Regions from separate parts of the Paenibacillus sp. CH40 genome, predicted to be linked through region 2. Evidence: riboswitches for the same ligand, from Rfam matches in the RefSeq annotation. Region 2 holds a riboswitch; the other holds the start of a gene.

Region 1 (15,950 bases), on a different contig from region 2:
AACTGGATGCGCTCAAGAGCGGGGCAAGACCGCAGGAGCTTGAGCAATTGCAAGTATCTGTGAAGATAGCCAAGGAAACGCTGGACCTGACCGTTAAAAATCTGGAGCGTGCCAAAAAACTTCAAGAAGCCGGAGCAGCAACCCAGGCATCTTTGGATCAAGCGACATTGGAACATCAACAGGCAGTGGCCAAGTATAATGCAGAGTCGCAAAAATTGGATATGGCACGGGAGGGAAGCCGCAAGGAGGAAATTACGGCGGCTGAAGCTCAATACCGTCAAGCCTTGGCTGCGGTGAAGGAAGCACAGGCAGGAGCGGGCAAAGTTGCTGTGCAACAGGAAGATGTCAAAGCTGCTCAGGCTTCGGTAGAACAAGCGCAATCTGCTGTGAAGGCGGCGCAATCCACAGTTGAGCAGGCTCAATCTGCGGTTGCAGGTGCCAATGCTCAGGTAGCCCAAGCGGAAGCCGCGCTTCAAGAGGCTCAGACCTATTTGAGTTACACGACTCTATATGCGGCCGAAGATGGAATCGTAAAATCCAAGTCGCTTAGCTTAGGTGAAATGGCTAGCGCAGGATTCCCGGTCTATACCATTGAAACTTCGACACAACGTTGGGCTAAATTCTATGTACCTGAAACGTCTCTGAATGGCCTTCAAGCAGGGGATACTGTCCAAATTAAATTGCTGTCTGGCGGTAAGGAGCTGAAGGGTAAAGTCATTCTGTTAGAATCGGCTGCTGACTTTGCCATTCAAAAACCGAGCCAAAGCTCCGGTGACAAGGATGTCCGTTCCTTCGGTGTTAAAGTAGCATTGCCGGACCTTGCTGCTTCGGTTCCAACAGGCTCCACGGTCCTGTTTACAGGCAAAGGGGCGCAGTAATATGCAGGATTCACAGGAAAGACTTCGTATCCGCGATGTGTTTCGCGAGGAATGGCTGAGCATCTTCCGGGACCGCCGCTTTATGGCTATTCTGCTGATTACGCCGATTGTGTATACGATACTATTCGGCTTCCTATATTCACATCAGCGGATTACCGAGATGCCTGTCACAGTGTACGATGGAGATAATTCACAGCTCAGTCGCCAGATCATTCAGGCGTTCGATTCGACCGACTCATTTGCCGTTACACGGCAAGCGAGCAATCAGGAAGATGCTGTCCGTCAGGTAGAGACCGGGGAAGCTAAGGTCGGAATCGTCATTCCCGACAACTTTACGACTCGGCTTAAGCATGGGGAGAACCCACCCGTGCTCACGCTGATTGACGGCAGTAATATGATGTATTCCAATAGTGCCAGTCGGATTGCGAATCAGGTCATTAGCAGCGTGAGCGCTGGAGTATCGGTCAATTCCATGAAACAAAAGGGAATGAACGCCGATCAGGCCGCGTCGACGCTGACTACCATCCCGTTCCGATCCAGAGTGCTATTTAACCCGGTATATGATTATAAGCTTTTCATGCCACTAGGGGTTATCTCTGCGGCTCTCCAGCAGTGTTTGCTGCTTGGTATCGCGTTGTCCTGCACGCGTGATAAGGAAGCAGGGACTTGGGGAAGATTTGGTGCATGGAGAAATACCCCTTGGCGTTTGGCTATTGCCAAACTGGCACCGTATTATGCAGCGGGAGCTTTCAATGTGCTGACTGTATTCAGTATCAGCGCTTTATGCTTTGATATTCCGTTCAGGGGACAGGTACTGCCTTTGGTTTTGGTATCGCTGGTCTTTAACTTTGCATTGTGCGGATTAGGCTTCTTATTCAGTCTCTTTTCCAAGACCAGAGTGGATGCGACCCAAACGCTGATGCTGATTGCTGTTCCTTCCTTTATGCTGTCAGGCTATACGTGGCCATTGGAAGCAATGCCCGGCTTCTTGCGGGGGCTTGCTGAAATATTGCCACTGACGTATTACCTGGATGCTGTACGGAACATCACGCTCAAAGGACTGGATATCACCTACATCTTCAAAGATATGATTGCTCTAGGCGTCATTGGTTGTGTGAGTCTGCTGGTGTCCTTCGCGATCTATCCGTTATTCTTTAAACAGCATCAGACGGCAGGGCAGCATGCCGATGTGCCTGCTCAAGAAGGATTCACGCTAAAAGGCTGAGAGCAACTTTAAATATGGAACTCATAAAAAGGCAGATCAGGAGTAAACCCTGATCTGCCTTTTGCTTGTTCATATGGTTTAAAAGTGGAAAAAATATTATTGCGGCGGCTGAAGATCCTCGATAGAATCAATCGGCACATAGGATGGAACGACAAGCCCGGACATAACGCCAGTCATGCTGGTTCCGATGTCATCCACCTTATCCTTGTATTGAGCCCAATAATCAGCATGCGTCAATGGAAGCCAAGCGGCAGCAGTAGCATCTACACTTCCGCCGGCCACGCCAGTCCACATCGGGCCGATTTCCACTTGCAGGGCTGTTACTTTATAGCCCAATTTTTGTTCCAATACATATTTCAATACGTTCGTACTGGCAATTTCAGAATCCCAAGCAGCGTAGCTCAGCTTCAAAGGATCACCGTTGACGGGCTGTAGGCCCTTGATCCATGCCTGTACCTTGTCAGGATGTTTATCAGCCCAGTTCTTGGCAGCCTGCTGTGGGGCAATACCGTCCTGAATCGCGATCATCACTTCACCCATATCTTCAGCAGTCCACTTAAAGCGGCTTAGAAATTCATAAGCCACAGGAGCATCCTGCTTCAAACCTTTGCGGGCGATTGTATGAATTTCTTCCTTATCACCGTACGCTTTTTTAGGATCTTTCAAGTATTTCAAATCATATTTGTTAAACATCCAGTGAGGAGTCCAACCTGTTACGACGATAGGCTGCTTGGCTTTGATAGCTTTATCCAGTGTAGCAGTCATAGCAGCTCCAGAGCTTTCAAGCAGCTTCCAGTCGGATAAGCTATAGTCATTAATAGCTTTAGCGGTCAGCTTCATCAGTCCGGCGCCAGGGTCGGTACCGACAATGCGGTAACCGACCTCTTTGCCAAAGTCCTCAGTTGTGGCGGAAGCCGGAGCCGCTTCGGCTCCGTTATCCTGCAAATCAGTAATCGATTTAACATCCATGTAAGCTGGAACGACCAATCCGGTTTTAACACCGCTCATATTAGCCCCAAGATCGTCGAGCTTATCCTTGTATTTAGCCCAGTAATCCGCATGTGTTAACGGCAGCCATGCAGCCGGTGAAGCATCTACATCACCACTAGCGACACCCGTCCACATAGGACCTGCTTCCACTTGAAGTGCGGTTACTTTGTAACCCAGTTTGTTCTCCAAAATATAACTTAGCAAATTCGTACTGGCAATTTCGGAATCCCAAGCGACATAACTCAGCTTGAACGTGTCGCCATTGACAGGTTGCAGTCCTTTAGTCCATTCCTGAACCTTGTCGGCATGTTTCTCCGCCCAATCCTGGGCAGCTTGTTCAGGACTGGTTCCGGCTTGAATGGCAACCATCATTTCACCCATATCTTCCGGTGTCCATTTGAAACGTTTTAGAAACTCATAAGCGATAGGAGCATCCTGTTGCAAGCCTTTACGGGCAATCGTATGAATCCCCTCGGCTTCACCATAAGACTTTTTAGGGTCTTCCAAATATTTGAGATCATACTTGTTGAACATCCAGTGAGGAGTCCAACCTGTAATAATGATCGGTTTTTTCGCTTTAATGGCTTTGTCCAGTGTGGCCGTCATAGCTGCACCGGAACCTTCAACCAGCTTCCAATCAGACAAATTGTAGTCTTGAATTGCTTTGGCAGTCGATTTCATAATGCCTGCCCCGGCATCAATACCGATAATTTTGTAACCGACTTCTTCGCCAACCGGGTTGGCAGCAGCGTTACCTTTGCCAGATGCGGAATGATCTGTACCAACAAAATATTGGGAAGCACCAGCGATCAAAATGACAGCTGTAACTGCAGAAGTAATCCATACTTTTTGCTTGCTGGATACGCGGCTTTTGCCTTTTTGCGTAGGTTTAAACAGGTTTTGCGTAAAACGGTCAAGCACAATAGCCAGAACGACAACAGCTAAGCCGGCTTCAAAACCTTTACCGATTTGCAGCTGTGTCACAGCACGGTACACAACAGCACCGATGCCTTCTGCACCGATCATGGAAGCAATAACAACCATGGACAGTGACAGCATAATCGTCTGGTTAATACCAGCCATTAAGGTAGGCAATGCCAGTGGAAGCTGAACTTTGAACAGCTTTTGCGCAGAGGTTGAACCGAAAGCATCTGAGGCTTCGATCAGCTCACCTGATACTTGCATAATCCCCAAGTTAGTCATGCGAATGGTTGGGGGGATAGCAAAGATAACAGATGCGATAACACCAGGTACAACACCCAGGCTGAAAAAGGTAACCGCTGGGAGCAAGTACACAAACGCAGGCATCGTCTGCATAAAATCAAGTAAAGGCGTGATAATGCGGGATGCGGATTTACTGTATGCACACCAGATCCCGATGGGAATTCCGATAACAATGGATACGAGCGCAGACGTGATGACCAGTCCGAGCGTATTCATTGTTTCACTCCAATAGCCGAGATTATCAATCAGCAGGAAGCCGATGACAGTAAACAGCGTAAGCTGAACCCGCCCGATCATAAAGGCGATAATCCCGATGATCACAATGAACACCAGAGGGTGCGGAAGCATGAACAGGCCTGAGAAAAAGCCTACTACAGCTTCTATAATAGAAGAAATAACATTAAACAATCCAGCCAGATGAATACCCATCCAGTCGACAATGGATTGAATCCACTCAGCGATTGGCAGTTTCGGTATCATGGGCATTCACCTCCTTTGTAGTGGTAACATCTCCACCAAGTGCGCCAAGCAATGCTCCACGGACGATAACGCCCAGCAGCTTTTGCTTGTCATCGACCACAGCCAGCGGCACCTTGGACGAGCTTGTAATTTCAAACAAATCATTAATGACAGTCTCGGCAGCAACCTGCGGTCCGTCAGTAATCAAAATATCTTCAATTTTCAAATTATTGCGCAGTGCATGAACAGCATCCTCGGCGTTAATAACACCCAGTAGCTTTTTAGTACGGTCAATGACGAACAAATTGGAAATCCCACGCTCCCGCATCAATTCCAGAGCCACACGCGGACCACGATCCATGGTGATGGTTTCTGGACGAAGCATGACATGAGCAGCCGTCAATACCTTGGACAGATCCACATCCTCGACGAAGCGGGCTACATAAGAGTTAGCCGGTTGGATCATAATTTCTTCCGGTGTACCGATTTGTACGACCGCACCGTCTCGCATCAAGGCAATCCGGTCACCAATCCGCAACGCTTCATCCAGATCATGGGTGATAAACACAATTGTTTTCTTCATTTTATCTTGAAGCTCCAACAGCTCATCCTGCATGTCACGGCGAATGAGAGGGTCCAATGCACTGAACGCTTCATCCATTAGGAGCACTTCAGGGTCATTAGCCAGCGCCCGTGCCAGGCCGACACGCTGCTGCATACCGCCACTCAATTCATCGGGCATTTTATCGCCCCAGTTTTTAAGACCAACCAGTTCCAACGCTTGTTGCGCCTTTTCCTGACGCTGTGCTTTTTCTACCTTTTGAATTTCAAGACCATATTCTACATTTTCTAATACAGTCCGATGTGGGAACAGGGCGAATTTTTGAAAAACCATGCTGATGGTTTTACGACGAACTTCGCGAAGTTGTTCTTTGTTCATCTTACGGAGATCTTTGCCGTGGACCAGAATTTCACCGGAGGTAGGCTCAATCAAGCGATTTAGCATTCGCACCAAAGTGGACTTGCCACTGCCCGATAGCCCCATAATTACGAAAATTTCACCTTGCTTAATTTCCATGTTGGCCTTATTGACACCAACAGTAATCTGTTTTTCTTTGGCCAACTTTTCCTTGCCCCAGCCTTGCTCCAGGAGCGGAACACCTTGCTCTGCGTGAGGACCAAAGAGTTTGCTGACATTTTTGACTTCCAAAATCGTCATACATACACCTCTTCTTTCTATACTTTGCTTGGTATTAACCCCTTGTTGCATTAAGGATTGAGTATAAAAATCATAATTCTGAACATCCTGAACGGTTAATGACAAAATTAATTGTAACAGAAGCATAGCTTACATTTCAAACAAAAAAACTGTTCATAAAGTACGTACAGAAAAAACTGTACAAAGTTTCCTTTGATATGCTCCTCCGTTCTATAGAATGCTCAAACATTCGGAACTTTACAACCGATAGTGCTTTTTTTAAAATAGACAATGAAATATAACCATAAGAAAAAGATTTATGTATATCCATAATTTTAAAAGTTTACTATCATTAGCAATTTTGCGAATTATGATTTTGAACGATCCATGCTGTTGTAATATAGACAGAAGCTTTGTTTTTGAAACATTTCATTTATTATTGAAAGATTTCTTACATTGCGTCAAAGCTAATCTTTTACGGGTAAATCGTTCATACTAGGTTGTGCAAAATGCTCTAAAATTAGGAGGTTGCAAGCATGAGCTTGTACCAGTTAGGTGATGAGCAGCAGGCTTCGCTGCAAAAAATTCGCAAACGTGTTATAGAAGCTATAGGTAAAAACATGGACCTGTATGGGATCACTTTGTCTGCGGGGCATTTATACGGTTTGCTTTTCTTTGCGGATAAACCGATGACGCTGGACGAGATGGGCCGTGAAATGGAAATGAGCAAAACGAGCATGAGTACAGGAGTTCGAACATTATTGGATCTGAAAATGGTAAATAAGGTTTGGAGCAAGGGCTCACGCAAAGACTTGTATGAAGTCGAATATGACTGGCATCAAACCTTCACTGATTTCTTCGCTATTAAATGGAGAAAAGCGGTAGAAACAAATTTACTGGTGTTGCGCAAAGCCATTGATGAGCTGGACAGATTGATGAATCAGGGTGAAGAGTACGAGGAATTTAAGGCGATTCTTCAGCAAGATCGTATGAAAATGAAGCAGGCCGTCGCTTATTACAAGTGGCTAGACCGACTAATTGACTCTATGGAAAGCGAAGAAATTTATAAGCTGATTCCCAAAGAAGAAGTTCGGGATTAATCGCTATTTCTCTATCTTGTTTATAAAAATGCCGGAGCGCAAAAGTGCTTCCGGTATTTTTTGGTTTGGCCGTGTGCAAAGGGTATAATAGAGATATGTAAAGATTGATATTATACCGTTGTGTTGAAGATACGAAATAAAGGAGGCTTCATGATGGAGAGTATTACAGTACATACTCGTTTAGGTCAATTACGTGGGGAAACGGGGAATGGATATCATGTATGGAAAGGTATCCCATATGCACAGCCTCCTGTTGGAAAACTACGTTTTCACGCGCCCCAGCCTTTGGAGTCTTGGGAGGGTGTACGGGCTGCGATGAGTTTTGGGCCAATCTGTCCGCAACCTATGCCATCCGCTGAAAGTATGACTGGAAATCTGGTGGAACCGCCTGAGCAGTCAGAGGATTGCTTATACCTGAACATTTGGACACCTGCTTCGAAGGCTCCTGAGAAGGGACGTCCGGTGATGGTGTGGATTCATGGCGGTACCTTTGTCACGGGGTCCGGGATTATACCTTTATATGACGGGGAACGAATGGCGAAGAATGGCGATGTTGTGGTTGTTACGATCAATTATCGATTAGGGCCGTTAGGATTTTTGCATCTAACTCCAAAGGGAGATGGCCTGACCTCTAATGCGGGACTGCTGGATCAGATCGCTGCGCTGGAATGGGTTAGGGATCACATCTCTGCCTTTGGCGGTAACCCGGACGAAGTAACGGTGTTCGGTGAATCGGCAGGCGCGATGAGTATTGCCGCTTTATTGGCGATGCCAGCCGCTGAGGGACTGTTCCAGCGTGCGATTTTGCAGAGCGGTGCGTCGCAGGTATTGCCAACCTCACAGGCCGAACAAGTGACGGCTGTGTATCTGCAGCAGCTGGGTGTGGACACTCAGCATCCAGAACGGTTGTTTACGCTGCCGACAGATGCGCTAATGCTAGCTATGGCGAAGACGCATGAAATCATCGGACCCGGGATGGCGATGATCTATCAACCCGTCGTGGACGGTGTGACCTTGCCAGATGAACCGCTGTCTGCAATCGCGCAAGGTTCAGCAAAGCAGGTATCCGTTTTGATTGGAACGAACTTGCATGAGGGGGCCTATTTCATCCGAAAAGAATCCCATCTAATGAACAAGTCAACAGCGAGTCAGGCATTGGAAATGATGACGGGCATGTCAGACATCGGCGACCTGATAGAACCATTTCCTGTTACGATTGAGGGACAGGCACAAATGTTGACTGATCTATTTTTTTGGCGTCCTGCATTGGCTCTTGCTGTTGCGCAGTCGGCGCATGCGCCTGTATGGATGTATCGTTTTGATTGGACATTGCCGGGGCATCCTACCTTTGGACAAGCGGTTCACGGTGCCGAAATTGCGTTTGTTTTCGATAATCTGGAGCTGCTAGGTAAGCTTGGATTAGAGATTCAACCGTCGATGCAGAAGCTCGCTCAAGCTATGCAGCAGGCATGGGTTGCTTTTGCACGTGATGGGAAGCCTGTGCTGTTCGAGGAGGCTTGGCCGATGTACGACAGGGAAGAGCGGACTACAGCTATTTTCCATCAGGATATTAAAATGGAGCACGACCCCGAAGGAGATAGACGCCGTCAGTTAACCGGTCAGATGACCCTATAAGTAAATAAGAGAGATCACCCCAAGTACTCACATGGAAAAAGCCTTCGCCCGTAATTAGCATACGGACGAAGGCTTTTGTTAGTCATTAGATGTACTGCTGCTCATTCTTACTTTCATGAAATTGCAACGATACGATGTGTAACTTAAATCTTAAATCGCTTAACCAGCTGTTGCAAATCCTGGGCCATGTTGGACAACTCCTGAGACGAAGATGCGATTTCCTCCATGGCCGCCATTTGCTCCTGAGCGGCAGCAGAGGTTGTCTGCGAACTGTCCGCCGAATTGCGAGACAGACTTGCCAAATGGGTGACAGTAGCCGAAACTTCCTCTGTACTGGCTGAGATTTGTTCAGCCGCAGCGGACACACTTTGAATTTGCTCCACAATATGAGATGTAGAGCGTTCAATATTCGTAAATGCACCTTCTGCATCTTGGCTAATACGTAATCCTTCACCTACCTGGTTACGAACATTACCGTTCATGGTAGCGGTGGAGCGTTGAATCAAATCGAGCATCTGAGTAATGATCTGACTGATGGAATCTGCACTTTCCTTGGATTGCTCAGACAGCTTGCGTACCTCTATAGCGACTACGGCAAATCCACGCCCGGCTTCGCCAGCTCTGGAAGCTTCAATAGACGCGTTCAGAGACAACAAATTGGTTTGCTTGGCAATGGCGGCAATAGCTGTATTCATCTGCTTCGCATCGTCTGAGAGCTGGGATAGCTCATCCATCAGGCTAGCCGTTTGGCTTACAGCTTCCAGAATACGGTCCATTTGTGTCCGCACATGGCTGATCATTTGACTGCCTTGAGCTACATCATGCTCGGTTTGTCCTGCTGAATCCACGATGGAGCTTGCTGATTCGGCAATGGTGCTGACACCCTTGGCCATTTCTTCAACGGCATTAGCGGTTTGCTCGGATGCCTCGGCGCTGGTGGCTGCATTTTCTGCGGATTCCATAACTGTTTCCGCTACGTGTTGTACGGACTCCGTCGTTTGCTCTGTGCTTTCCTTGATCATCAGAGAAGAGGAAGCAAGTCGGGAGGACGTTTGATTGACCTCGGAAACCATCGTATGCAAGGAATGCGTCATCTGGTCAAAATTCTGTGCCAGTTCGCCGAACTCATCCTTGCTGGATAGGTTAACACGTTCGGTCAGATTTCCATCACGGACGATCCGTGTTCCTGCTTGCAGCTTCTTGAGTGGAATCAGGAACGAGCGAACCATAAGCACAATGATGATCGTAGCGGCCAGTATGGAAATAACAATTACAATCAGGCTTTGCTTCAGAATCGGTTGGGCTGCATCACTGTAATCCTCCAGATCCGACAGTGCGATAATGTTCCAGCCGGTGAGAGGGTCCTGGATTGTAAAAGCCAGCACGTCCCGATTCATGAATTGAATTTGTGATATGGAAGGAGTATCATTTTCAGCGGTTTTCGCTACTTCGGGAAGTCCCTCTATGATGTCTGTTGGTTTTTTGCCTGTATTTTTAAAGGCAGTTCCAGCTCCAGCCACAATTTTATGATCAGAATCAACAATAATGAGTCCTCCGCGTTCCCCAATCTTTACAGACTGCAGGTTTTGGCTCATCTTGTCCAGGTTCAAAGCCAATGCAATAGCTCCTTGACCGTCCTCCAGCGTTTTTGATAAATTAACCACTAAATTCCCTGTCGTGACGCTGACAGCTGGAACACTGACGGCTACTTTACCCTTTTCCTGCATCGCGTTTTTGTACCATTTTCTTTCCCTTGGATCATAATCGGTTTCCTTTTTTTTCGGCGTACGAATGTATTGTCCTTCCTCATTGCCGAGGAGCGCAGCATCTAATTCGGGATGAGCTTTGACGATGACATCCAATTTTTTCTGAAGAGCCTCTTCGTTGGAATCAATGGAATCAGATTGGATTTCAGTGGATAGCACGTCAACGTCTTTCATAATGGGCGATACATACTGATTGACATTGCTTCGGATCAGATACAGATTCGTGTACACGGCACCGCCCATTTGCTGACTGAGTTGCGTCGTAGCGCCCTGATAAGAAAAGTAACCGATAAGTACGCTCGGAATTAATAACACAGCTAAAAAAGATATTATTAATCTTGTCCTCATTAAATAAAACTGCTTGAGAAACCTGTTCCACCACGGAACTGTTTGTTTTGTTTTAGTCATAGCTCTTGCTCCTCTGTGTCTGATGATCACTACATTGTTTTATTCGACATAAACCGACGGATTTTATAGATGTAATCATTGGGAAACGAGGAATAGTAGCATGTTTTAGACATTTTTTTTGAAAAACGGGTCTAAAGAACTATATTTTATATGGATACGAATACATAAAAAAGCCAAATCGGAGATGCAAAAGCATCTTCACGATTTGGCTTGGGTGAGTCATGAAAGGGACATTGAACTGTTAATTTTTTTGCTGACGTGAAATCATAAAGAGCGTAATCCAGATGAGCATAAAACCAGTCAATTGCGCTACAGTGACAATTTGCTGAAATGCGATCCAGTTAATCACGACACCAACCATGGGAAAGCTCAGTTCTGCCATCGTAGCATAAGACGCTTTGGTCGTACTTAAGCCTTTGTAATACAGCAGCAAGCTGAGAAGACCCGGAAGCAATGCCTGCAATAGCAGATTGATAATCACAGCTGCGCCCGCCCATGTACCGGCAGGCATATTCCATGGCGCATGCTCTACAGAGGTGAGGACAATCATCAGAGGGAGCGCCACCATGAAGCGGAGGGAGGTTACTGTTTCATATTTCATTGAACGAAGCAAGTAACTTCCCATGACTGTCGAACCGCCCCACAGAACTGCTGCACCGAGTGCAAGCAGACTACCAACCTGAACAAAATCACGAACATGTCCGAAGGGGAGCGACCAACCGAAGGTCAGAAGATACGTCCCGAACAGAGCGACGACAATTAATAATCCAAAATGACGCGGCAACATTTCCTTCAAAATAATACGGGCTAGAACAATAGCGACCAAGGGTTGAAGCTTCTGGAGTAAGAGTACAGCATTCAAATCACCATTGCTGAGTGCCATAGTGAAAATCACGCTGGCCAGAGCCGAGCCGCCCCACGAGACGAATAAAATAGCGAAAACTTGACGAAGCCGTACCGCTTTGAGTTCCTCACGATGCTTCCACAGCATCGGTGTCAGAGCGAGGAAGAGCAGCACATGCTCCATAAGTACAATTTGTGTTGAAGTAAATGACTTTAGCAAAATAATACGAAAAAGCGGGTCTGCGCCCCACAAGGCTGCTCCAATTGCGACCAGCCAAAAACCGCTTTTCAAGTGGGAGCTACGATCAAAACCTTTGGATGTTAGTACAGTAGAAGATTGACTCATACTCAATTAGCTCCTTGCGAATACAGGACCGGTGGCACAAAAACCCCCGTCCATGGCGAAAGGCCATGCAAGACGGGGGTTGATCAAATAAACTTGCCGCTTTATGCAAGTTAAATGAAGTTGCTGCAAAACTAATAACGCAGTATTCATCCACTTTGCGGCATGTTGATATTTCGATCTTCTTCCATCCGGACTTTACCGTCGGCTTTGGCATCTCACCAAATCAGTCCGTATCCTGTTGCCAGATACAGAGTCGCGGGCTTAGCTCCATGAGCCATACCGCCGGTTGGGAATCTCACCCTACCCCGAAGATCCTTATTCCGTTTTTAATTTCTCCTATAGGATATACCTGTTTTAGAATGAAGTCCAGTGAAAAATGTGTGTATATCTAACAATGATTTTCATCTGTTTTTTGAAAGCGCTCTACGAAATTACATATTACGAGGTAATATCCTTATACTCAATACGTCGAATCGCCGCATAAGCCACAAGCATTCCTAGTAGAGAGAAGCCAATTTGCACGGGGGCTATGGAGCTAAGTGTAGCGCCGTTATTATTGGAGAAAAGCAATGCTACAATCAGGATTGAGGTCACAATGGTGGTGGGTACAGAGTATCTTCGCATCCCCATATACAGCGGAACCAATCCCATAAAGCTGGCAGCAACGGCATTGATCAGCGTCCGTGCTGATTGTTGGCCCAGTATGGAAAGAGTGAGGTTATCCGGTACAATCAAGACAAACTGGTTGAGCAGATGAATAGCAGCCGTAATGATTATTTCCGAAATAATAATAGACAAGAACGTAAACAGCAGCACAACCAAGAGCTTGGCGATCATCAGCTTTTGACGGTGAATCGGATACATGAACAAGATCGTAATCGATTTGGATTTAAATTCTCCGACGATAAAGCGGCATAGCAAAACGGAGGAAAATACAATAAATGTTGCTCTCACAAAATTGTCTATTAGATCCAAGAGTTGAGTGTACTGTGTGAATTCGGGTATTCCTTCACTTTGACTGTCCAGCGCGATAATACAGAGCAGCCCAAGAATGCATGCATTGGCGATCAGTGCTGATCGGATATAACCCGCCAGATGAAATTTTTTCAGCTCCAACTGCATCAATTTAAGCATGGAGATCACCTCCGTTTAACAGGCGCAAAAAGTAGTCTTCCAGCGTGCTGCTTTTCTGATGAATGGAATCCACCTCTATATCATTTAAAATGAGCGTTTTCGTAATTTGTTTCTGTGGTACATTTGAATCGTAAATACGTATACTCTGTTCATTTAGTACTTTTATATTATTCAGATTCAGATGATGGGAGAGGACATAGGTCGCTTTTTTACAATCGTTGGTCGTAAATTCGATATATTCCGTATTGGTTTCCCGCACCTGCTCCATCGATACTTCCTCAATCAGTCGTCCGTGATTAATCACGCCTACCGTATCCGCAATCTGCTCTATTTCCGCTAAAATATGACTGGACACGAGCAGAGTCATCCCATATTCCTTGCATAGCATGTGGAATAATTGGCGGATTTCCTTGATACCCACGGGGTCCAGACCATTAATGGGTTCATCCAAAATGAGTAGCTCTGGCTTAGTCGCAATAGCGCGGGCAATCCCAAGACGTTGCTTCATTCCCAGCGAAAAATCCTTTACCGGCTTGTCATCCGCATTTCGCAAATTCACTAATTCCAGGGCATCCCGAACCGCCTGCTTATTATAGTAGCCCATGTATTCACAATGAAGTTCGAGATTTTGCTGTGCCGTCAGTCTGTCATAAAAAATCGGGTATTCAATAATCGAACCCATCCGTCCGAGCAGATGATACGATTTTGGCGTTAATTTCTCACCGAATAATTCAATTTCACCCGAAGTCGGCTTGAGTAAATTCGTAATCATTTTCATCATCGTTGTCTTGCCTGCCCCGTTAGGGCCGAGAAAGCCATAGGTTTCTCCCTTGCGCACATTCATACTGACTCCCGCTACAATTTCATTGCCCTTCAGGGCCTTGGTCAACTGATGTGTACGTATTACGTAAGTCATGGGTGTTCTCCCTTCGTATACTGCTGATAATTCAAGGATAAAGGGCGAAATGTTCATTTTTCTTTCGTGATTCTTACAAATTTATTAAGTTGAGCACAAATCGAATTATGCAAAATGTTTAGTTCGATTAATAGTTGATTTTCTTCAATGTAAAAGAGAAGACTGTCCGCTCATAAGGTCTACTAGTCAATTGAATTTCTCCGTTCATCGTTTCAACCAGGCGTTTGGCAATCGTAAGGCCCAGTCCGCTGCCTTGTACCGTCTTATTACGGGAGTCCTCCAGTGTGTACATGCGTTCAAAAACTTTATCTTGCTCAGATTCCTGTATGCCTTTGCCACGATCCCATACCTCTATACGCACTGTATCCTGCTGTTCCAATAGAGCCAGACCCAGCGTCCGTCCATCTGCCCCATAACGAATGGCATTCGAGATCAGATTGTTCAGCACCCGTCCAATCGCTCCTTCGTTCCCCAAGGCATGAATGGGGTGCTCCGGGATCTCAATATGCACAGTAAATCCCTGTGCGGTCAGCAGGTCATAAAACTCCAAAATGCTGCGTCTGCACAGTTCTCCCACTTCCAGTCGAGTCAATGGAATATCCGTATCATTAGCCTCCAGCTTCGCCAAGCTAAAAAAGCTGCCGATCAGCTCAATCGCTTCGCTTGTCTTTTGATGAATTTTGGATAGCAGCTTTATACGTTCTTCTGGCAAAATAGTCGGATCGCCATCCAGCATCTCGGCATATCCAAGCACAACCGTAAGCGGGGTCTTGAGATCGTGGGAAATGTTCGAAATCATTTTGCGCATGGCGATTTGGCTACGGTTGTAATCTGCAGACACTCTGAGATTCAAGTCCAGCAGTCGGTTAATTTCCGTCATGAGTCGTTGCAGTTCAACGTCACCTGTGACATATAGCAGCTTTTCCGCATGATTCACCGTCACAATCCGCTCTAGTAGGGTTCGGATATCCTTTATTTTGCGCTTATAGGCCATACGCTCCCGCCAAAGCCATACTATAACGACTGACATGATGAGGCCGACAATCCATTCAGAAATGTTTTCGATGTTCATATCAGCCATTCTCCCATTTGTAGCCAATGCCCCATAGCGTTTTAATGTGGACAGGATGAGAGGGATCTTCTTCGATTTTCTCACGCAGGCGGCGAATATGGACGTTAATCACGTTCTCGTCGCCCATATAATCGTCTTTCCAAATAAATCCGTATAATTGTGCTTTTGTAAATACCCGGTTCGGATTGGCTACAAATAGCTTCAAAATATCGGACTCTTTGGCTGTTAGCTGAATTTCATTTTCATTGCGTATGACTGTAAAATGATCAAAATCAATGCGCAGACTGCCGTAGGTCAAAACTTGTGCTTGCGGCTGTTCCTCCTGTTGTTGCTGACGGGCATATGTAGTAGATCTGCGGATCGCGGACTGAATACGAGCTGTCATTTCCAGCATTGAAAAAGGTTTGGCAACATAATCGTCTGCCCCAAAGCCCAGTCCAAGCGCTTTATCCACGTCGCTGTCCTTGGCTGACATAATCAGAATAGGTACTGCGCTGTGGGTACGGATCCGGCGGATCACCTCCATACCGTCCACCTTCGGCATCATCAAGTCCACCAGTACCAGATCATAGGTATGACGTTCAAAGGCAAGAAGACCCTCTTCCCCGTCATAGGCAGTGGTTAGACTGTATCCTTCCTTAGTGAGTGCTTTGAGTAGCATTTCGGCAATGGATAGATCGTCTTCAATAAGTAAAATATGCTGTGACATAGGTGTGGAACACCCCTAATTTTTAGATTAAGCTCGCGTGACGAACT
Region 2 (15,950 bases):
ATCTCCCACAATGATAAACCAGGCATTATCGGCCGTGTTGGCACCTTGCTTGGTGAGAACGGCGTCAATATCGCATCCATGCAAGTAGGGCGTAAAATTGTCGGCGGTGAAGCCATCATGATCCTGACCGTTGATAAAGCTGTACCAAAAGACGTGCTGATTCAACTCGTTGGTTTGCCAGAACTAAATACTGCCCAAGAAGTAGTGTTAAATTAGTTCCAGACAATATTGAGAAGTCCATGGTTTTATAATAAAGAGAGGCGCCTGGCTACCCAGGCGTCTTTTTCTCTTATACCGATATCTGTCATGAGAGCAATCATCATGCATGAAACAGGATGTTCCACGTTGAACAAGATAAATGTTGATTTTTCAACAAAAAGCACCCTCTTCCGAGGATGCCTGCAAACCGGGGTATATCAGCTGGGGCTTATAATTCTGTTACAGACCCAGCTTTGTTTTGTTGGAGATCGGCAGCAAAATAATAAATTCCGTCCCTTCCCCCAATACGCTGGCAGCAGAGACAGAGCCTCCGTGAGCCTCTACAATGTTCTTGACAATAGCAAGCCCCAAACCAGTCCCTTTATCCTCACCACGTACTCTGGCCTTATCTGCCTTGTAGAAGCGGTCGAAAATATAAGGTAGATCCTCGCTGGCAATGCCTACACCTTCATCCTTAATCCGAATACGGATTAACTCATGCCGTTCTCCCAAAATTCGATCCGCCGCAATAGTAACCTTTTTCCCGCCGGGTGTATGTCTGAAAGCATTATCCAGCAAGTTGGTCAATACCTGCTCCAGTCGGTCTTCATCTGCCTCAGGCAGCAGTAAACGTTGGCCTTGCTCATGGTAATCGAGTGTCAGTCCCTGTTCCTTTGAACGTACCGTAAATTTACGGTGAACACGCTCGATCAGCTCATTCACATCCACTTCCTGTCGGTGCATGTCTGTATGACCAGCCTCCATTCGGGCCAGATCAAGCAGATCCTTGACTAACCTTCCCATGCGTAATGATTCATCATGGATGACCTGTACCAGCTCCTCGGATTCTTCAGGGGAACCCGCCATGCCATCCAGCAACGCCTCACTGTAGCCCTGCATCATAGATAAAGGTGTACGGATTTCATGAGATACGTTGGCCACAAAATCGCTCCGCATCTTCTCCAGCTTCACTTCTTCCGTAATATCTCTAAGCACAGCTACTGCACCGCGGATTGCATTATCCGTATACAGAGGCGCCATCTGCACCGACCAGGAGCCCTTCTTGACATGGATATAGTCTCCGACATCCTCTCCCCTGTCCATAACAGTATGGAACAGAGACTGCAAAGGCTCAGGTACAGAAGCTCCAAACTCCTCCAGATCACGCTCCTGCCACTCCAGCTTTTTCCAGATATCCAACAGACTTTGTGCCGGCGGATTCGTCAAGATGATTTGTCCGCTTCTGTCGAAGGTGATTACGGCATCAGACATGCTTCGCAGTACGCTGGATAAATGGTTTTTCTCCTCATTCAGACTGCGGATCGTTGCTTCCAGTTCCGTAGACATATGATTAAAAGTTTTCGCCAGTTCCCCAATTTCGTCACTGGTCACCAGCGAAAGCCGAGTATCATACCTTCCCTCACGAATCGCATTCGCCGCCTGAATCAACAGCTGCATAGGCTGTGTGATTTTAGTAAAAAGGAATAAGGCAAAAAAGGTCGTCAATAAAAATCCGACAATGCATGTATAGGTGAACAAATGCTTAATTTCCGTCGATTCATACGCCGCAAAATTTCTGTTGATGTACGGCAATAAAAAAAGCCCTAGAAAAATAAGCACAGAGCCTACAAGACAAATGATGGTGATCCACAGCTTGCCTACCAGCGATCTCCAGAAGTTCACGTTATTTTGAAACCTCCAGCTTATAACCTACGCCCCACACGGTCGTAATCATAGCCGCTGCCTCTGGCGATACTTTATTCAGCTTTTCACGAAGCCGTTTCACATGCGTATCCACAGTGCGCAGATCACCAAAAAACTCGTAATTCCAAACGTCTTTCAGCAGTTCTTCGCGCGAGAAGACTTTATCTGGCGACACCGCCAAATAGTGCAACAGCTCGTACTCTTTAGGCGTGAGACTGATTTCAATCCCGCCCGCAGTTACCCGGTGCGCATCATGCTCAATGATAAGATTCGGAAAAACAATACTATTGCTTGGTACCGCCTCTTTCGTTAAAAAGGCAGTTTCAGACGAACGGCGTAAAATCGCCTTCACCCGGTAAATGACTTCTCGCGGGCTAAAGGGCTTAACCACATAATCATCGGCTCCGACTTCAAAGCCTTGTACACGGTTCACTTCCTCACCTTTGGCAGTCAGCATAATTACAGGTGTAGATTTAGTCTGACGCAGCCGTGTACACACCTCAATCCCATCCATCCCCGGAAGCATCACATCGAGCAAAATAATGCTGTAATCGCTTGCAGTCGCTTTTTGGAGGGCAATCTCACCATCCTCAGCTTCGTCAATTACATATCCTTCTTTTTCCAGATACATCCGCAGAAGGCGGCGAATGCGTTCTTCATCATCTACAATTAATATGCGGTTGCTTTGTTCTGACATATTCCCAGCCCCTTCGCTAAAAAAACCATTCTCTCTATTTTACTATTTTCCCGTGCTTGGTCAAACTTTACTCTCATCCAACAGTCTCTTTACACCAAAAAGGCCGGGGTTATGACCCCCGTCCTGTCCGTTTCTTTTTCGTGTTGTCTGATTTGGCAAGTTGAATGAGACGGTTGATTTCGTCCTTGGTTAAGGGTCTGGTCAGACCGCGCTTCAAGTTTTGTAGCAAAAGATCACCGAAGGCAATCCGCTTGAGTCTGATGACCGGGTGTGAAATGGCCTCAAACATCCGTCTTACCTGGCGATTTCTGCCTTCATAAATGGTAATCTGGATCACAGACTCCTTACCATTCGGATCTACATCTTTATATTCTACCTCGGCTGGTGCAGTAATGCCATCTTCCAGCACGATTCCTTTTTTCAGCTTGTCCAGCTCAGTACCATGCGGAACGCCTTTGACAGTTGCCACATATGTCTTGGGCACATGATGCTTGGGATGGGTGAGCAGATTGGCGAACTCGCCATCATTGGTAAGCAACAGCAGTCCTTCGGTGTCGTAATCGAGACGCCCTACCGGATATACGCGTTCCTTAACGCCTTTCAGATAGTCTGACACGATTTTACGGCCTTCCGGATCGGAAGCACTCGTAATGACTCCTTTAGGTTTGTTCATCATCAGATAGATTTTTTTCTCGGTTTTGATCGGGCGTCCCTTTACCGTAATCATATCTTGATCAGGGTCTGCCTTCGTTCCCAGTTCAGTTACGACAACCCCGTTCACTTCCACGCTGCCCGCCTGAATAAGCTCCTCACATTTACGTCTGGAAGCTACACCAGCTTGGGCCAATATTTTCTGCAATCTTTCCATGTTCGCTAATTCACCTCATGCTAATGATACCCATCCATGAGCAAAATCACAACCCCCGTTCAAAAAACGATGCAGAATTTAAAATACAAGCAGGCAAATGGCAATGGCTGCCACAAAACCAACCACATCTGAAAATAGTCCTACCTTCAAAGCATACCGTCCATTGCGGATACCTACCGCACCAAAATATACAGTTAGCACATATAGCGTCGTGTCTGTGCTGCCCTGAATCGTTGAGGCGATCCGACCGATCATGGAATCCGGGCCATAAGTGCGAATTAGATCCGTCGTGAACGCAAGTGAACCGGTGCCCGTCAATGGACGAAGCAAGCCTAAAGGCAGTACCTCACCGGGTACACCCCAGTGCTTAATCCATGGGGTTACCCAGGAGATAAAATAGTCTAAAGCGCCGGATGCTCGAAAAATGCTAATCGCCACCATCATACCTACGAGATGAGGAATAATGCTGATGGCGGTAGAAAAGCCGTCTTTGGCTCCATCCACAAAAGAATCGTAGACAGGTACCTTTTTAGCATATGCATATAAAGGAATAAAAGCGAGAATAACCGGAATGGCCCAAGTCGATACGAGGTTTATAAAATTAAGCATGCCTCCCTCATCCTTTCCAAGTGGTGTCACTGCCCTTGGCAGCCGTGTTTCCCGTTCGCGGAACGGCAGGTGAAGATACGGGCAGCGTCGTTGAAGAGGCAGCAGATGTTGGTGCTGATGAGGTGAGTGGTGCCAAGGATGTCTGGGACGGCGGAATCGCTGGAGGACGGCGGCGCAATTCTCGACTACGGTACCAACGGTCCGCCGCAATTGCGGCAAAGGTGGCTATTGCGGTCGCTACCAGCGTCGTACCGACGATTTCTGCCGGATGTGCGGAATGAAAATTAAGCCGTATCGCGATCAACGTCGTAGGAATAAGCGTAATACTGGCTGTATTCAGGGCGAGCAGCGTACACATGGCTGGTGTGGCGGTTTGCTTATCTGGATTGAGCGTCTGCAACTCTTGCATAGCCTTGATTCCCATCGGTGTGGCTGCATTCCCTAGACCCAGCAAATTGGCGCTCATATTGGACAAAATGTAACCCATAGCGGGATGATTACGCGGAACATCAGGGAAGAGAAAGGCAACCAAAGGAGAAAGCAGCTTGGATATTTTCTGTAAGAGCCCACCATCTTCAGCCAGCCTCATCATGCCCATCCAAAACACCAGCACACTTATCAGTCCAAAACATACTGTAACACCCGTAGTTGCGCCGTCAAAAGCCGCCTTCGTCACCACCTCTATATTTCCCTGCGCGGCTGCAAATACAAATCCTATACAAATCAAAGCCACCCATATGAGATGAATCATGGCTGATTCCTCCTTTTCCCAATGATGTGACACGTCCCAGCTCTAATTTCCAGCTTGCCCTAGGCTCCAAACAAATTTTTTAGGATTTCGTTCCATCTGCTCGTCCAACCTTGTTGCTGAGTATTGTTCGCAGGATCTTGTGCAGTTGGAGCCTCTTGCTGTGGCTGTACGGTACTTTGAGCAGGCAGCTTACTACCTTTTTCATACACAGGAACAGAACCGATAAGTTTACCTTCCAATAGGAATTCGACCCGCCCTCGTAAGCCAAAAGATACGTCCGCTCTGTCTGCAGAAGCAGAATTTTTATACAACACCAGTCTTTTGTGCAACTGGGTCTTCTCACCATCATGTAAAGGATAGGCAAAGCTTGTACCTGTTAATAGTGGGTAACCATCGATAGGTTGCTGCTTGTCCGTAATCGAAATGAGCGGATAATATCGGAATCCGTAATCAAGCATACGTGCATGATCGTTCCAATCGTCCCCGTCATTCAAGGTAACGGCAGCGAGCTGGCGACCGTCCCGCGTGGCAGAGCTGACCAGACAGCGAAACGCTTTTTTGGTAAAGCCTGTTTTCACACCGTCAGCTCCCTCATACAGCCGCAGCATTTTGTTTTTGTTGTGCCATGAGTAGTCCCAAGAATCGTTGGGATTCGGTGCTTTTTTCAGTTCTGTTTTTACGATACGGGCAAAAGTTGGATTATGCAGCGCATAAGCAGTAAGTCGGGCCATATCATTGGCTGAGGAATAATGTCCCTCGGCATCCAGCCCGTGAGGATTAGCAAAATGTGTGTGGCTTAGCCCAAGCTGAACCGCCTTGTCATTCATCAAATGGACAAATCCCTCTTCCGTCCCCCCCACATGCTCAGCAATGGCAGAAGCGGCATCATTACCAGAACGGAGCATTAAGCCGTACAGCATATTTTCCAGCGACATTTGTTCACCCATTTGCAGAAAAAGCGAGGACCCTTCTTTGGCATACGCGGTTGGACTCACCTTTACCCGGTCCTGCAAGCGTCCATGTTCAATGGCCACGATTGCAGTCATAATCTTGGTCAGGCTGGCAATACGTAGCTCCCGGTCACCCTCGGTAGAATAAATGATTCTTCCTGATGTGACATCAATTAAAGAAGCAGCCTGTGCATGGGTTCCTAATGCGGGCGGCGCTGCTTCTGTTTTTATCGCTCCCAGAACGGGCCGTGGACTCAGCAACGTAAGCGGCAATGACAAAATAAGCAGAAGCACCAGCGGCAAAACAAATGCGCGTGCCTTATTCAAGAAATGGCTGCGGTCCGCGTGAATGTGTTGCTTTTTTTTAAACATTTGGATTCCTCCGGTTTTGAGCAAGTCTTGTACCATTCTATGTCCAAGCTGTTCAAAGTATGTCCACCTTTATAACAGAAAATTCCTTTACGGGACAGCCATTAGCCGCTCTCTTTTTACTCTCTTTTTGCTCTCTTTCTGCATAAACCAAGCAACTTGCCCTCCCAAGTACATATATATTAGTTAGCAAAGTTAAATATGGATCGGGGGTTACATCATGCTGCGTCTCCAGTTTGAAATGATTTTAAGATCACGGATTGTAGAGTCCGCAGAAGCATTGCATCGAAGCGGTGTATCCTTTGCCACTTTTGCTACCGCACGTTGCAACCAGCAATTTTGGGATTTAACGGAAAAGGGTGGTTTTCAGATTAAAGCAGGTGTCACTCCGGCAGAGGGGATCAGAGACATTTTTTTAAACGGTCATCAATACGCTTTTGAATGTGCAACAGCTATGGTTATTGTGCTGTACAAAGGAGTGCTGGATTCCATTCTGGAAAGTGAGTTTAATCGGATTTTTGCAGATATGCTGCTGTATGACTGGCATTATGACAGTGACCTCAGGCTCATACAGCAGCAAGGGAGTCATAAAGCAGCTCCTGGCGATATTCTGTATTTCAACAATCCAGATGTGTCATCTGAAACATTGGAATGGAAAGGAGAAAATGTCGTTAAGCTGAAGGAAGACTTGTTTTATGGACATGGGATTGGCATCTTGCCGGCGAAGGGTATTATCGATTCCCTGAATCAACATCGTCGGCCGGAAGCCACGGTATCTGCTTATTTGACGAATGAAGTGGTCTATCCGGACTTCATCTACTTATCGCAGTTCGCTACCGAAGGAAATCGAAAAAATGAATTGTCGCTGCATACTTTGTATCACCAGGAATACAGTCATTGTATACATGCTGTCATTGGGGGAAGGCAGTATATTCGGGGATAGGGCCAAGTGTAAGCAAAAAAGAAGGTATTCCTTAGCCTATACTCGGCTTTGGGATACCTTCCTGAGAGAACGCTTTTCATTTCCAATGACTTTTACAAGTAAGCTGGTCCAGAATTACTTTGATCAATATTAATATCTACAGGTACCTGTGGGGGTGGAGTCTGCACGTTGTCGCCTGCATTCCGGAAGATAGACTGAACCTTATCAATCAGGTATGGGGTGGAGTCAATGAGTTTCTCAATCAGATGCGTTTGGTTGTCCAATGGAACGATTTGTGCCCCCTGTTTGCCAACAACCAGAAAAGCAATGGGATGAATAGATACACCACCACCGCTACCGCCACCAAAAGGATGACCTTCCTTCCCGCTATGGTTACCCGAAGCCGAGGAAGTATGAAGTGCCTCTTCGTCTACGTTAAAATCACTTCCCCCGGCAGCGAAACCAAATCCTACCTTACTGATTGGCAAAATAACGGAACCATCGGGTGTTTCCACCGCGTCTCCCACAATCGTATTCACGTCTACCATGGCTTTAATGTTTTCCATTGCGGTTTGCATGAGCCCTTGAATCGGGTGATCTGACATGATTAATTCCTCCTCTGCTTATCTCAAGCGTAGACTGCCTTTTCTTTCGCTATTGTGCGCAGGAGTTCAAGGAAATATGTATGTCATCGATTCGGCTATGCATTAATCTGGAGGACACTGAAATCCCAAAGTTCAGAAAGATTAAGTTTCACCACACTTCATTGTTTATCTTTCATTGTTAGCTTGAAGATCTTCATTTTTTTTGAAAAAAACCCGCTTCCATGCCTCGGGTCCACCCGGAACGCGCCATATGCGGTAAGATAAGATAAGCATGGAGAAAATTAAATAGCCGAGCGATACGTTTGCTTCACAGTTCAAAGTGGTGGTAAAACGCAAGCGATCCACCCAATACGGCACAACATACAGCTTAGGGGTACAATCCATGCGCACAAAACTGGAAGCAAAACCGATCAAGGTCGTTTTTAATCCCCACAAAATACCGGTTGAGGTAGCTGTATAAGCCGCGTCAGCAAGACTAATGTTGGTGGACCACTCCATTTTGGACATCGTCACATGTGCCAATGTATGTCGCAACCATCGATTGAAGGATTTCGTTCCCTTGAGCAAAACCCGTATATCATATATAAATTGCTTGATTTTTTCTGTATCAATATTACCACTATCCACGGAAGCATCCGTTTTATGTATGTTTTTGTTGCGATCAAGCCGATAGAGAAGCCCTTTTTTCAAACCTGTTATGAGAATGGCCGGAACATCGTAATTTATTTTAATCATCCCGTATAGAAATCTGATCTCTAGATGCGCCCGATCATCATTGTCATGTTTGGCAATATCCAGCTTCAATCGAATACGAGAGAGCAGAATAGCCAGCACAAGTAATATAACGACGATGATGGCGATACTGATCCATTTCCACACTGGCGAGTCCTCCCTACCTTTTTGCTATAAATATCATGGCAAAAATAGTATGACCGTTCGCCGGAAAATCATGCATCTTAAAATACCAACAGCCAGCCCCTAACTACTTGAGGACTGGCTGTCTATTTGAAATTATACATAAGTGAGCTGCAAGATCCGGATGAACTTTATTGGGATTCAAGATCCAGATCGTTGGCTGCAGGCTGGCTGCTCTCCAGACGCTCGAACAATAATTGAGTCTCTTCCTCCAAATTGTCCGAATCTTCGAACAACTCCGGTTGTGGTAGATCTGCCAAAGAGCCCAGACCGAAATAATCCAAAAATGATTTCGTCGTTCCGTACAATATTGGCCGTCCGATGGCTTCAGCTCGACCTTTCTCTTCAATGAGCTCCTTGTTGACCAGTGTATGTATGGCCCGCTCGGATTTGACACCCCGAATCTCTTCGATTTCAACTCTTGTAATGGGCTGGCGGTAGGCCACAATGGCCAGCGTCTCCAAAGCAGCTTGAGACAGTGAGGCACGTGCCGGAGAGTATGCGAGCTTTTCAAAGTAAGGTGCATGTTCGGATAAAGTTGCAAGCTGATAATGACCGGCAATACGGACAAGTTGCAGGCCTCTTCCTCCCTGCTCCATGTCCTGCTTCATATCTTCCAGGCACTGTTCAACCAGCTCTTGCTGCTGCTCTACAATGTCGGCGATCTGCTTGGTGGACAACCCTTCCTCTCCTGCGAGAAACAGCAGTCCCTCAATAATTGATTTCAGCTTCAGATAATCCATTAACCCGTAAATCCCCTCTCCACTCCATTACAATATCATCGAAAAGCTTCTCCTGATAACAGAAAATTTGTTTCATTTTCATCAGTTCAAGGATAGCCAAAAAGGTCACAACCACTTCATGCCGATACATATCCTCATGCATCAGCTTGGAGAACAGCAGACGCCCTCCATTCCCCACCATCTCTAAAGCTCCGATAACTTGCCGGATACGGTCCTTGACTGAAATTTCGTCCCGATGAACACGAGTTACCGTCGTACGTCGTTCTGCTTTGCGCAAAGCACGCTGAAAGGCCGCGACCAAATCGCTTGCATGCAGCCCATGCACCGGATTTACGGGTTCAGTAGGCAGGAATGCGCTTAGATCTTCTGGCTCCTTGCCATAAATTAGACTCCGCTCCCACTCACGTTCACTTAGATGGCGAGCAATCCCTTTATATTTACGATACTCCACCAGCTTGCGGACCAGTTCCTCACGTGGATCATAATCCTCTTCCTCATAAAAATCCAAATCGTCATATTCCATCACAGGTGGCTTGGGAAGCAACAATTTACTCTTAATAGATAAGAGCGTCGCCGCCATCACCAGAAACTCGCTCGTAATGTCCAGTTCCAGCTCCTGCATACTGTGCAAAAAAGCCATATACTGATCAGTAATATCGCTAATCGGGATATCCTGAATGTCGATCTCGGCTTTATCAATCAGATGCAACAGTAGATCCAGCGGACCCTCGAATGTTTCCAGCTTGTAATTTACGACTGTCAATGTGCTTCCCCCTGCCTTACTCCAATCATCATTCAACAATACCTTTCCCTATAGCACTTATGCTCTACGTTATCAATCCCTCTTTCTGTAGTATATACGTCATCGCCTTGCTTAACAATCCAATCCCTTTTTCACCTTGCAGTTTATAGCGTTCTATTCAGCTATACCTATAATTAAAATTGCTTGCCGAGATTGGCCATTTCAATCGCAGCCAATGCAGAATCCCAACCTTTATTACCAGCCTTCGTACCTGCTCGTTCAATAGCCTGTTCAATGTTTTCTGTAGTCACTACACCAAAAATAACGGGCACTCCCGTTTTCAGGCTGCTCGCTGCCACACCCTTGGCCACTTCATTGCAGACGATATCATAATGTGAAGTAGAACCACGGATGACCGTACCCAGCGTAATTACGGCATCATATTTACCGCTTGCAGCCATTTTTTGTGCAATCAGTGAAATTTCAAATGCACCCGGAACCCAAGCTACATCAATTTCATCTTCCTGTGCACCATGTCGTTGAAGTGCGTCAATTGCGCCGCTTAACAGCTTGCTCGTAATAAACTCATTAAATCTACCTACCACAATACCATATTTTAAACCGTTCGATACGAGATTACCTTCTAGAAAACGTGCCATGTTTAATCAACCTCTCTTAGTTTAATTATTTAGGGACTTCGGACAATACTTCAGATTTACTTGGAACCGAGATGTATTTTTACAATGACAAACGACGACGGTAGTCCACCAAATGCTGAATACTGATCAGCTTCAATTGATGTCGCTTGGCGACCACTGCCAGATCAGGCAAGCGGGCCATTGAGCCATCTTCCTTTATAATTTCGCAAATGACCCCAGCAGGCTTGAAGCCACTGAGTCGGGCCAGATCAACAGCCGCTTCAGTGTGACCAGCACGCTGCAATACACCACCATCGCGAGCAATCAGCGGGAACATGTGACCAGGCTTGCGGAAATCACTGCCTGTGACTGCTTCGTCTGCCAAGGCGCGTACAGTCAAGGAGCGCTCGGCCGCTGAAATACCCGTTGTTGTCTCCATATGATCTACCGATACCGTAAAGGCAGTACCGTGGAAATCTGTATTTTGCTCTACCATAGGATGCAATTCCAAGGCCTCGGCTCTTTGTCGTGTGATTGGTACACAGACCAACCCACGACCTTCTGTAATCATGAAATTAATGACCTCAGGCGACGCTTTTTCAGCCAAAGCGATAAAATCGCCTTCATTTTCGCGCTGTTCATCATCCACTACAATAACGACTTTACCGTTTTTTAAGTCCTCCAACGCTTCTTCGATGGAATCCAAACGAATCTCTTCGTCATGTTCCAACTCGCCATGCTCTATGACGTTTGCCATTGCACTTGTTTGGCTACCTCTATCCATAACACTTTCCTCCTTATGTCTTGTGCCACGAATGCTCCTAAACAGGTTTACCCTTCAATATCAGGCAAAGCCGTGTTTCGCCAAATAGTCCAAACTGAGAGGAGCTTCTTCTACTCTCTCCGCCTCCGCTGCACCTCTGTAATTTAAAAGCTGTTCTACATATTTGCCCAAAATATCGCATTCGATATTGACGGTATCTCCCTCACGTTTGGCTTGTAAGGCCGTTTCGGATAAGGTGTGGGGAATAATGGATACGGCAAAGGTATCTCTCGTACGCTGTGCGACTGTGAGGCTGATACCATCAATTGTGATTGACCCTTTGAGAAGAATATATTTAAATAATGTTTGATTTTTAGGCTCAATTTCGAACACAACTGCATTCTGATCTGATGTTACCCCGCGAATCGTTCCCGTCCCGTCCACATGTCCTTGCACGATATGTCCTCCGAACCTTCCGCTCGCCGCCATCGCTCGCTCCAGGTTGACTCGGCTGCCTGATCTCAACTCTTTCAGATTACTGCTGCGAAAGGTTTCTGGCATCACATCAACCTTAAAGTCTTTCGTACCGATCTGTATCGCCGTCAGGCAAACGCCATTCACTGAGACACTGTCTCCTATTTTCAAATCGCCCAACACCACGGAACCCGAAATCCCCAGCACCATCGCTTCACCGCTTTTGGAAATAGTTTGAATGCGACCCACTTCCTCGACCAATCCGGTAAACATGCCTTCACTCCTTTCCACTACATTCAGTTTATCCCTAATTCATCAGCTATAAGCGCAAAAAACCCCCAGTTCGGATTCAATCCGTCATGGGGGTGATGAGAGTCACATTTGTAGTATACAAGCGCAGTTCATATGCATCTTAAGACGACATGAAATCATAGGTTTGCCAATAGAAAGCATGACTGAGGATACAACCAAATACGCTCAGAACACCCATCAAAAAGAAAGCTTAAGCAAGCTATCGCCCGATGCTGTCCTACAACGAAATAAGCTGTACGCACAATTGGGTATGCTAAAAATCGGCACATGTCACGTCATGCACATGCGCTTCGTATCCTTCTCCCATCCAGACTATACTGTCGGTCCCGGATTTGCACCAGGTCCACCTTCTGCCGATCATTCAGCATCCGGGTCACGGACTAAGTCATGCTGTTTCTCACAAAAACGGTCCACAAACATGTCATCACCGCCGGTGGGGAATTTCGCCCCGCCCCGAAGGATCTTGCTCTTATTTAATTGAATTAACATTAAACTTGTTACGTATATTAGCACCGACTTCTAAAAAAAGCAAGTTATCTAATAGAAGCTCCTGCTTTGGTTTTGACATATTGGCTGGAGAGTTCTTCAAACCAGGTTTTATCATTCATATGAAGCGCCAAGTCAATCAGATCGGCCAGTTCCTCGACTCCCAACTCTGTTGCATGATCAAAGGTAATTACGGCTGAAGCAACCGGTCCCCGTCCTTCCTCAGAACATGCTTCATAATCCAGTCGCACATCAACATGTCCGTCAATAAACTCGCATTTCAGAAAATAAATAATTTCGCACATTAAAATGGGGCGTACCTGTGTTTCTAACACGCAATCCATCACCTTGGCAGAATAATGCTGGTTCGTCAGCGTGAATTTGTGTTCTGTCGCTGCCAACGATGCCCGTCCAAAATCATCCGTAAACTTTAGCTCCACTGGCTTGATGTTCATAACCTTAGGGATCTGCTTCTTTATAATTTCGATTATTTCAACTGTATTCAGCTTAATCATTACCTGCACCTCATTGCATCTTAAAATTCAGAAGAAAACTTTTTAACGTGCCTCTTATAGGCCTCCACTCCTATATCGGAAATCATTACCTGTTTTTTTATGCTTCAACCCATAAACGACAAAAAAGATTCTTTGCGCAATAAACGCAAAGAATCTTGATTGAACCACTACAGTAACAGCGGCTAACAATGTTAATCGATGATTATGCAAAAAACGTAATTATAGCTCTGAAATTTCATGTTTCTTTTTCAGGATAGTCCAGCGACGCTCAATCTCCTGCTCAAAGGTAGCCAGCGTAGCCTCCTCCTTGAGAAGATGCTTCGTTTTACCCATTAATTTCAACCATTCAGCAGCTGGAATCCGTTTTCCCTTGTCTTCCGGATTGTACGTAATCGTCGTACTGCCTTGCTCTATTTCGTACAAAGGAAAGAAACAAGACTCGACTGCAGCGCCCACAATGCTGGTGCCCAGTCTATCTTCGGATTTCCAATTCAGCGGGCAGGCGCACAGGATCTTACCATAGGCCGTACCCACGTTGTTCGCATACCATTGAGCCTTGGCTGCTTTGCGCAGCATATCCTGCGGATGACTTTCAGCTGCTGTAAAAGCATACGGAATGTTACAAGCAGCCATGATTTGCACGGTATCCTTGTGATGTCCTTGCTTTCCTTTTTGCATTTTCCCTACACCCGACGTACTGGTCATGTGACCAACCGGAGTGGAGTATGATTGCTGTGAACCTGTATTCATGTACCCTTCGTTATCATATTCCAACATGATCAGCTTATGATTACGCAGAGCCGCACCAATCGCAGAACCCATACCTATATCCATCCCACCGTCACCACTGATCATGATAAAGGTCGGATCGTCCGACATTTCAATTTCATTACGGCGCTTCATTTCCATATAAGCTTCCAGCGCTCCTGAAAGTGTAGCGGCCCCGTTTTGAAAAAGATTGTGGATCATCGGTTGTTTGTGTGATGTATAGGGATACCCTGTCGTCGTCACATAAACGCAGCCTGTCTGGAACAGCACGACAATATCCCCTTCAATACCTTTGAAAAACAGTTCCAGCGCAGACAATGCCCCACATCCTGGGCAAGCCCCGTGACCTGGTGTAAGACGGCGTGGTTTGGTTGTCAACGACCGCAGGGGTGGCACCTTGACTTTGAGCTTCCCGGTCGCCTCGTCCGGCGTAACCTGAATGAGGCCCGTACGGTATGCATTGCCACGTGGCGGCTGCATAACTTGCGGCATCACTTTGTCCGGTGAACCCGGATTAATTCCGTAATAATCAAAGGGCTTCTCCGCTCGTCCAGCCTCTGCCGCCTCAATCGCAAGCTGGAAGAACGCCTCTGCATCTTCCGCATAAAAATCCTTGCCGCCCAAGCCAAAAATACGGCTCAACACGAGTGTCCGATTCAGTGGGTCCTCCTGCAAGGCCGCCTTAATTTCATGCGTTAAATTCCCGCCGTCTGCCCCATACGAGTCTGCACGTTCACCTACCAGCAGCGCCTTGACATCACGTAAGGCTTCCCGCAGTTGTGCGGCTGGGAACGGTCGGATGATATTCGGACGTATCACACCAGCTTTAATCCCGCGCGCACGGAGTTGATCCGCCACATCCTTAGCCGATTCAGCCGCCGAATTCAACAGGAATACCGCGACCTCAGCATCCTCCATTTGATACAGATCTAAAATCGGGTATTCCCGACCGGATAAAGCGGCATATTCTGCTGCTACCTGCTCATATACTCCTTCTGACAGCTTCAGTGCTTCGGACAGCTGAACATGATTATTCGTCAGGTCATCACCGTTCATATGCGCGCCTACGGTAACAGGATGATCAAAATCAGTAATATTCGGATAATTTAAGTTCGGGTTAGGACCTACAAAACCGCGCACGGTCTCAGCATCTGCAAAATATTGCACTTTACGTTTTTGATGGGACGTATAAAAACCGTCATATGCAACCATTACAGGTAGCCGAACATCGCTATGCTCTGCGATTTTTAGTGCCATGATGTTCATATCATACACAGCCTGTGGTGTACTTGCCGTCAAAATGACCCAGCCTGTATTCAAACCATAGTACAGGTCCGAATGATCCCCGCGAATATCCAGGGGACCACTGACAGCTCGTGTCACCAGATTCATAACCATTGGAAAACGGGTACCTGACTGAACAGGTAACTGCTCCAGCATGTACAGGAAACCTTGCGAACTAGTGGCGTTCACAACCCTCGCTCCCGCTGCGGCAGCTCCATAACAAATCCCTGCCGATCCGTGTTCTCCGTCTGCTGCAACCAGCTTAATATTATGCTGACCTCTCGTTCTCATCTGATCCAAATACTGCGCTACCTCAGTAGATGGAGTAATCGGGAAATATCCCATCATATGATAATTAATCTGCGCAGCCGCCGTAGCTGCCATTTCATTACCGGATTCGAACGTTGTCACTTGCGCGGCGCCTGTCTGTTTGAGTTCTTCCTCCAGTTTTGCCATTACGCACGCCCTCCTTCATATACCGGAAATTGGTGAGCAACTCGATTCTGTTCCGCCCATCCCCATTGCTCCCGACGCGAGCTTAATGCCCCCGATGGGCAAATATCTACACATTTCAGACATCCTTTGCAATACTGGTAATCAATCCCTTGCAAAAATGGCGTCATTCTTCCGCGTTTGT

Evidence for each region. Region 2 has a riboswitch for FMN ahead of ribE (riboflavin synthase). Riboswitches for the same ligand answer to the same signal wherever they lie in the genome.
Region 1: linked by a shared signal. The riboswitch ahead of NLX73_RS14550 (DMT family transporter) and the one ahead of ribE (riboflavin synthase) in region 2 are both predicted to bind FMN.

The regions. Positions count from the first base shown of each region.
Region 1 covers NZ_JANAVQ010000004.1:273,981-289,930, reverse strand. Annotated here, with positions in the region: gene NLX73_RS14585 (HlyD family secretion protein) at 1-878, shown strand, start outside; gene NLX73_RS14580 (ABC transporter permease) at 880-2,103, shown strand; gene NLX73_RS14575 (glycine betaine ABC transporter substrate-binding protein) at 2,200-4,797, opposite strand; gene NLX73_RS14570 (quaternary amine ABC transporter ATP-binding protein) at 4,772-5,995, opposite strand; gene NLX73_RS14565 (GbsR/MarR family transcriptional regulator) at 6,511-7,074, shown strand; gene NLX73_RS14560 (carboxylesterase/lipase family protein) at 7,228-8,709, shown strand; gene NLX73_RS14555 (methyl-accepting chemotaxis protein) at 8,853-10,883, opposite strand; gene NLX73_RS14550 (DMT family transporter) at 11,125-12,072, opposite strand; FMN riboswitch at 12,245-12,389, opposite strand; gene NLX73_RS14545 (hypothetical protein) at 12,511-13,206, opposite strand; gene NLX73_RS14540 (ABC transporter ATP-binding protein) at 13,199-14,122, opposite strand; gene NLX73_RS14535 (sensor histidine kinase) at 14,250-15,194, opposite strand; gene NLX73_RS14530 (response regulator transcription factor) at 15,196-15,903, opposite strand.
Region 2 covers NZ_JANAVQ010000001.1:896,344-912,293, reverse strand. Annotated here, with positions in the region: gene serA (phosphoglycerate dehydrogenase) at 1-216, shown strand, start outside; gene NLX73_RS03890 (ATP-binding protein) at 439-1,881, opposite strand; gene NLX73_RS03885 (response regulator transcription factor) at 1,883-2,599, opposite strand; gene NLX73_RS03880 (pseudouridine synthase) at 2,709-3,467, opposite strand; gene NLX73_RS03875 (spore maturation protein) at 3,546-4,076, opposite strand; gene NLX73_RS03870 (nucleoside recognition domain-containing protein) at 4,084-4,827, opposite strand; gene NLX73_RS03865 (D-alanyl-D-alanine carboxypeptidase family protein) at 4,887-6,149, opposite strand; gene NLX73_RS03860 (protein-glutamine gamma-glutamyltransferase) at 6,367-7,089, shown strand; gene ytfJ (GerW family sporulation protein) at 7,182-7,673, opposite strand; gene NLX73_RS03850 (DUF2953 domain-containing protein) at 7,839-8,552, opposite strand; gene scpB (SMC-Scp complex subunit ScpB) at 8,720-9,331, opposite strand; gene NLX73_RS03840 (segregation and condensation protein A) at 9,300-10,094, opposite strand; gene ribH (6,7-dimethyl-8-ribityllumazine synthase) at 10,268-10,732, opposite strand; gene ribB (3,4-dihydroxy-2-butanone-4-phosphate synthase) at 10,812-11,495, opposite strand; gene ribE (riboflavin synthase) at 11,556-12,221, opposite strand; FMN riboswitch at 12,552-12,725, opposite strand; gene NLX73_RS03820 (IDEAL domain-containing protein) at 12,794-13,261, opposite strand; gene NLX73_RS03815 (thiamine pyrophosphate-dependent enzyme) at 13,481-15,769, opposite strand; gene NLX73_RS03810 (2-oxoacid:acceptor oxidoreductase family protein) at 15,769-15,950, opposite strand, start outside.